2 regions of the Streptomyces sp. NPDC037126 genome follow, and region 1 is predicted to be linked to the other one. Evidence: predicted binding sites of a transcription regulator. Region 1 holds the regulator's gene; the other holds the start of a gene.
The links. Region 1 encodes HspR, which represses chaperone genes until heat shock. Its sites were predicted from a motif close to TTGAGNNNNNNNNNCTCAA; they were not measured.
Positions count from the first base shown of each region.

Region 1 (3,408 bases):
CCGAGCCGAAGAAGGCCGGTGCCGCCGACAACGAGGAGAACGGTGGCCCGGAGGAGGGCTGACGTAATCACTGGAGCCCGGAAGGAGGGACGTCGGGGATGAGCACCAAGGACTTCATCGAGAAGGACTACTACAAGGTCCTCGGCGTCCCCAAGGACGCCACCGAGGCCGAGATCAAGAAGGCGTACCGGAAGCTCGCCCGCGAGTTCCACCCGGACGCCAACAAGGGCAACGTCAAGGCCGAGGAGCGCTTCAAGGAGATCTCCGAGGCGAACGACGTCCTCGGCGACCCCAAGAAGCGCAAGGAGTACGACGAGGCTCGCGCCCTGTTCGGCAACGGCGGCTTCCGCCCCGGGCCGGGCGCGGGCGGCGGCTCCTTCAACTTCGACCTGGGCGACCTCTTCGGGGGCGGCGGCACCAACGCCCAGGGCGGAGGCTTCGGCGGCGGCATCGGTGACGTCTTCGGGGGCCTGTTCAACCGGGGCGGCACGGGGACGACCCGTACCCAGCCGCGCCGCGGCCAGGACATCGACACCGAAGTGACCCTCAGCTTCACCGAGGCCATCGAGGGCGCGACGGTGCCGCTGCGGATGACCTCCCAGCAGCCCTGCAAGGCCTGTTCCGGCACCGGCGACAAGAACGGCACCCCGCGGGTGTGCCCGACCTGCGTCGGCACCGGCCAGGTCGCGCGGGGCTCCGGCGGCGGCTTCTCGCTGACCGACCCCTGCCCCGACTGCAAGGGCCGCGGCCTGATCGCCGAGCACCCCTGCCTGGAGTGCAGCGGCAGCGGGCGCGCCAAGTCCTCCCGCACCATGCAGGTCCGCATCCCGGCGGGCGTCACCGACCAGCAGCGCATCCGGCTGCGCGGCAAGGGCGCGCCCGGCGAGCGGGGCGGACCCGCGGGCGACCTGTACGTCACCGTGCACGTCGGCGAGCACCCGGTCTTCGGGCGCAAGGGCGACAACCTCACCGTCACCGTGCCGGTCACGTTCACCGAGGCGGCGCTCGGCGGCGAGGTGCGGGTCCCGACCCTCGGCGGCCCGCCCGTCACCCTGAAGCTCCCGCCCGGCACCCCCAACGGCCGCACCATGCGGGCGCGGGGCAAGGGCGCGGTCCGCAAGGACGGCACCCGCGGCGACCTCCTGGTCACCGTCGAGGTGAGTGTCCCCAAGGACCTGTCGGGGAAGGCTCGTGACGCACTGGAGGCGTATCGCGAGGCCACCGCGGGCGAGGACCCGCGGGCGGAGCTGTTCGAGGCCGCGAAGGGAGCTTGAGAGTGATGGACGGGCGTCGGCGCAACCCGTACGAACTGACCGAGGAGACCCCGGTCTACGTCATCTCGGTGGCGGCCCAGCTCTCCGGACTCCACCCCCAGACGCTGCGCCAGTACGACCGCCTGGGCCTGGTCTCCCCGGACCGCACCGCGGGCCGGGGCCGGCGCTACTCGGCCCGTGACATCGAACTGCTCCGCCAGGTGCAGCAGTTGTCGCAGGACGAGGGCATCAACCTGGCCGGTATCAAGCGCATCATCGAACTGGAGAACCAGGTCGCCGCCCTGCAGTCCCGTCTCGTGGAGATGCAGGCGGCCCTGGACGGCGCGGCGGCCGCGATGCAGCAGCGGGAGGCCGCCGTCCACGCCTCCTACCGACGCGACCTGGTCCCGTACCAGGAGGTCCAGCAGACCAGCGCGCTGGTGGTGTGGCGGCCCAAGAGACAGCAGCAGCCGGGCGACTGACGCCCGTCGGACGAACGGCCAGGGCCCGCGGACGTACCCCGTCCGCGGGCCCTCGTCGTGCCCGATCCGGTTGTGCCGCTCTTTGCCGGTCCATGAACTCCCTTTGAATGGAGGGTCCGTAAAGAGTGTTTGGAGGTGATTCCGCGATGCCTTCACAGAGTCAGCTGTGCGTGATGTTGCGGACTCGTTAAGTAGTTCTTCTTGACGCCGGGTGTGGCCTCCGCGTTGTCTTTTCAGACACCTGGGTCGTATTGCAGCGCCCACGTCCGGAACGCACCTGAAGTGAGCCCCCGAATGCGTCGTATCGCCATAGCCGTGGCCGCGTCCACCATGACCCTCTCGCTCGCCGGCTGCGGCATGCTCGACGCGACGGGGGACAGCGCGAGCGCGAGCCCGACCAAGGGCAACGACATCACCGTGGGCCTGCTGCTTCCGGAGACGGCCAACACCCGCTACGACAAGTTCGACTACCCCATCATCAAGAAGCAGGTGTCCGACCTCACCGGCAAGCAGGGCAAGGTCGTCTACGCCAACGCCGCGGCGGACGCCTCGCGGCAGGCCGAGCAGATGCAGAAGATGATCGACGAGAAGGTCGACATCATCCTGCTCGACGCGGTCGACTCGCACGCCATCGCCTCCGAGGTGAAGAAGGCCAAGGACGCGGGCGTCCCGGTCATCGCCTACGACCGGCTCGCCGAGGGCCCGATCGACGCGTACATCTCCTTCGACAACGAACTCGTCGGCGAGGTGCAGGCCCGCTCCCTGCTGGAGGCGCTGGGCTCGAACGCCAGCTCCTCCGACAAGATCGTCATGGTGAACGGCTCGCCGACCGACCCGAACGCCAAGCAGTTCAAGCAGGGCGCGCTCTCCGAGCTGACCGGCAAGGTGACGATAGCGGCGAGCTTCGACACCAAGGACTGGAAGCCGGAGAACGCCGAGGCCGAGATGACCCAGGCGATCGGCCAGATCGGCAAGGGCAACATCGCGGCCGTCTACGCCGCCAACGACGGCATGGCGGGCGGTGTCATCAAGGCCCTGAAGGCGGCCGGCGTCACCAGCCTGCCCCCGATCACCGGTCAGGACTCCGAACTCGACGCGGTGCAGCGCGTCGTGGCCGGCGAGCAGTACATGAGCGTCTACAAGTCCTACCCCGACGAGGCCCAGGCCGCCGCGCAGATGGCCGTCGCCAAGGTCCAGGGCAAGGACATCCAGTTCGACGCCCTCACCCAGGACAAGGTGGACAGCCCCACCACCAAGGGCATCCCGTCGCGGCTGGTCCAGGTGACCGCCCTGACCAAGAAGACCGTCAAGGACACGGTCATCGCGGACGGCATCTACACCGTCGGCGACATCTGCACCCCCAAGTACAAGGCGGCGTGCCTGGCCGTCGGCCTGAAGTAGCCGCCCCCGCGCGTACCGCGAGCCGTACGACCCCGGTCGTACGGCTCGCAGCCGTGTGGGGCCGCGCCACGGCCCCTGGGGGCCCTCCCGGGCAGCGCGCCGCCCCCGTGGGCGCGACACGGCGGTCCCGGCGCGACGGGGGACCGGGGCCGGTGCCGCTCCGGGCGCCCGGGGGAGCGACGCCGACGATGCCGTGGTCATGTGCCCGCCCCAACCGTCAGCTTGTTGCAATGCGAGGGGCGGAGCCTGGACGATTCCGGGGCATATCGGCG
Region 1 covers NZ_JBVJTD010000003.1:173,063-176,470, reverse strand. The annotation lists gene grpE (nucleotide exchange factor GrpE) at 1-62, shown strand, start outside; gene dnaJ (molecular chaperone DnaJ) at 99-1,274, shown strand; gene ACZ7FF_RS09435 (heat shock protein transcriptional repressor HspR) at 1,280-1,735, shown strand; gene ACZ7FF_RS09430 (substrate-binding domain-containing protein) at 2,030-3,136, shown strand.

Region 2 (3,408 bases), on a different contig from region 1:
GTCGACCAGCAGCCGCTCCGAGCGACCGTCGGAGGTGTCCATCAGGAAGCAGCCGTTGGCGATGATCTGCAGCAGCTCCCCGTGCCTGCGCAGGACCACCTCGCCGTACGGGCCGTCGCGCCGGTCCAGCACCTCGGGGGAGTCGTCCACGGCAGTCATGGACCCATCCTGCTTGAACGAAGCTTTGCCCACACGGGAATTACGGATGACGGTCACCTTCGGCACGGGTGCGATGCACCCGTCGGGGGGACACCGGGAAGTGTCGGGGCGCGCACGGGACGCACTTCGTGCGTAGGAGGTTGCTGTGAATCCGCTCTCGCGTGGCGTCGGTCATAGACAGCGGCCCGCCCAACGCTGAGTGTGGGGCGCGACGGAAGGAGCGCCCCACGGTGGAACGGATCGCGACGGGCCCTGCGGCGGCCGCGCCCCCGCCCCTGGCCGGCCCGCCCCTTCCGGAGGGCCCCGACGGTCTCGCCGCCGTCCCGGCCCCCGCGCTCGCGGACCTGCTGGACGGCATGCCGCGTCAGCGCGGCGCCGTGGAACCCGCTCCCGCGGCCACCCGGTGGGTGCCGCTGCCGTGGGTGCGGCCCTGGCGGCTGCTGCCGACTCCCACCGGGACGCCGTTCACCTTCGCCTACACCGCCGTCCTCGCCGCCACCTCGCTGTTCGCGGTGCTGGCCGACCCGGTCGTCGTCCACGCCCTGTACCGGGACTGCAGCACGGACGTGGCCCACCTGGTGCGCACGCCCGCGCTGGTGCTGCTGACCAGCGCGCTGTGGATCGCGGGCGGGATCGTCTCGCCGTACGCGGCCGCCTTCGTCCTGGCGCTCACCGCGTTGGAGCGGCGGATAGGCGGGGCCCGCGCGGCCTGCGTCTTCCTGGCCGGGCACGTCCTGGCCACCCTGGCGACGGAGATCCCGGTGGGCCTCGCGGTCCTCTTCGGGCACCTCCCCGAGACCTCGCTGCACCGACTCGACTACGGCATCAGCTTCGGGGTCGCCACCAGCATCGGCGCCCTCGCCGGCCTGCTCAGGCCCTGGCTGCGCTGGCCCCTGCTCGTCCTGGTGGGCGGCACGCTGCTGAACGATCTGGTCGCCTTCCTGGACCCCATGACCAACTGGGGCCATCTCATCGCCCTCTCGATCGGCGTCGCCAGCTGGCCGCTGGTGCGCCGCGGCCGGCGCTGAGCCGAGCGCGAAACCACCCTTCCCACCTGCGGTTCCTCTGCGTCCTCCGGTGATCGCTCACAGCGAACACAAACCTGGGAACAATCCCTGTGGCCCGAACATTGAGTCGGCATAGCTCAAGTTGACTGCCTAAGGGGAGATCATGGCTGCTGAGTCCACGGCGTTCACGCTCGTCCTGCCCGTGCTGCCCCTCGACGACGAGGTCGTGCTGCCCGGCATGGTCGTCCCGCTGGACCTGAGCGACGCCGAGGTGCGGGCCGCGGTGGAGGCCGCGCAGGCCGCCGCCCGCTCCGCGCCCGGGAAGCCCAGGGTGCTGCTGGTGCCGAGGATCGACGGGACGTACGCCAGGACCGGTGTGCTGGGCACGGTCGAGCAGGTCGGCCGGCTGGCCGACGGGGACCCCGGGGCCCTGGTCCGCGGCCGCGGCCGGGTGCGCATCGGCGCCGGGACCACCGGCCCCGGCGCGGCCCTGTGGGTCGAGGGCGCCCACGTCGAGGAGGCCGTGCCCGAGCCGCTGCCGGGCCAGGCCGCCGAACTCGTCAAGGAGTACAAGGCACTTGCCACCAGCTGGCTGAAGAAGCGCGGCGCCTGGCAGGTGGTGGACCGGGTCCAGGCCATCGACGACGTCTCCACGCTCGCCGACAACTCCGGCTACTCGCCCTTCCTCACCATCGAGCAGAAGGTCGAGCTGCTGGAGACCGCCGACCCGGTGGCCCGTCTCAAGCTCGCGGTGCAGCAGCTCCGCGACCACCTCGCCGAGCAGGACGTGGCCGAGAGCATCGCCAAGGACGTCCAGGAGGGCGTCGACAAGCAGCAGCGCGAGTTCCTGCTGCGCCGTCAGCTGGAGGCCGTCCGCAAGGAGCTGCGCGAGCTGAACGGCGAGCAGGACGGCGAGGAGTCCGACGACTACCGCGCCCGCGTGGAGGCCGCCGACCTGCCCGAGAACGTCCGCGAGGCCGCCCTCAAGGAGGTCGACAAGCTGGAGCGGGCCTCCGACCAGTCCCCGGAGGGCTCCTGGATCCGGACCTGGCTGGACACGGTCCTGGAGATGCCGTGGAACGAGCGGACCCAGGACGCGTACGACATCCAGGGCGCCCGGGCGATCCTCGACGCCGAGCACGCGGGCCTGGAGGACGTGAAGGAGCGGATCACCGAGTACCTGGCCGTGCGCAAGCGGCGCGGCGAGCGCGGCCTCGGCGTCATCGGCGGGCGGCGCGGCGGCGCCGTGCTCGCGCTCGTCGGACCGCCCGGTGTCGGCAAGACCAGCCTCGGCGAGTCCGTCGCGCACGCCATGGGCCGCAAGTTCGTCCGGGTCGCCCTGGGCGGCGTCCGGGACGAGGCCGAGGTCCGCGGCCACCGGCGCACCTACGTCGGCGCGCTGCCCGGCCGGATCGTCCGCGCCGTCAAGGAGGCCGGGTCCATGAACCCGGTCGTGCTGCTCGACGAGATCGACAAGGTGGGCTCCGACTTCCGCGGCGACCCGGCCGCGGCCCTGCTGGAGGTCCTCGACCCCGCGCAGAACCACACCTTCCGGGACCACTACCTGGAGGTGGAGCTGGACCTGTCCGACGTCGTCTTCCTCGCCACGGCCAACGTCCTGGAAGCAATCCCCGAGGCCCTCGCCGACCGTATGGAGATTGTGCGACTCGACGGATACACCGAGGACGAGAAGGTCGTCATCGCCCGGGACCACCTGCTCCCGCGCCAGCTGGAGCGTGCGGGCCTGGACCGGGACGAGGTGGCCCTGGAGGAGGGCGCGCTGCGCCGGCTCGCCGGCGAGTACACGCGCGAGGCGGGCGTGCGCACCCTGGAGCGGTCCATCGCGCGGCTGCTGCGCAAGATCGCGGCCCAGCACGAACTGGGCGAGCGGGAGCTGCCGTTCACCGTCCGGGACGAGGACCTGCGCGGCCTGATCGGCCGGCCGCACCACGTGCCCGAGTCCGCCCAGGACCCGGCCGAGCGCCGTACGGCCGTCCCCGGTGTGGCCACCGGTCTCGCGGTCACCGGCGCCGGCGGTGACGTGCTCTTCGTCGAGGCGTCCCTCGCCGACCCGGAGACGGGCGCGGCGGGACTGACCCTCACCGGCCAGCTGGGCGAGGTGATGAAGGAGTCCGCGCAGATCGCGCTGAGCTTCCTGCGCAGCCACGGCGCGGAACTGGAGCTGCCGGTGGCCGACCTGCGGGAGCGGGGCGTGCACATCCACTTCCCGGCGGGCGCGGTC
Region 2 covers NZ_JBVJTD010000011.1:247,063-250,470, forward strand. The annotation lists gene ACZ7FF_RS24635 (spermine/spermidine synthase domain-containing protein) at 1-159, opposite strand, end outside; gene ACZ7FF_RS24640 (rhomboid-like protein) at 390-1,187, shown strand; gene lon (endopeptidase La) at 1,330-3,408, shown strand, end outside.
Region 2: the regulator HspR is predicted to act here: its motif matches at 1,289-1,307, upstream of lon (endopeptidase La).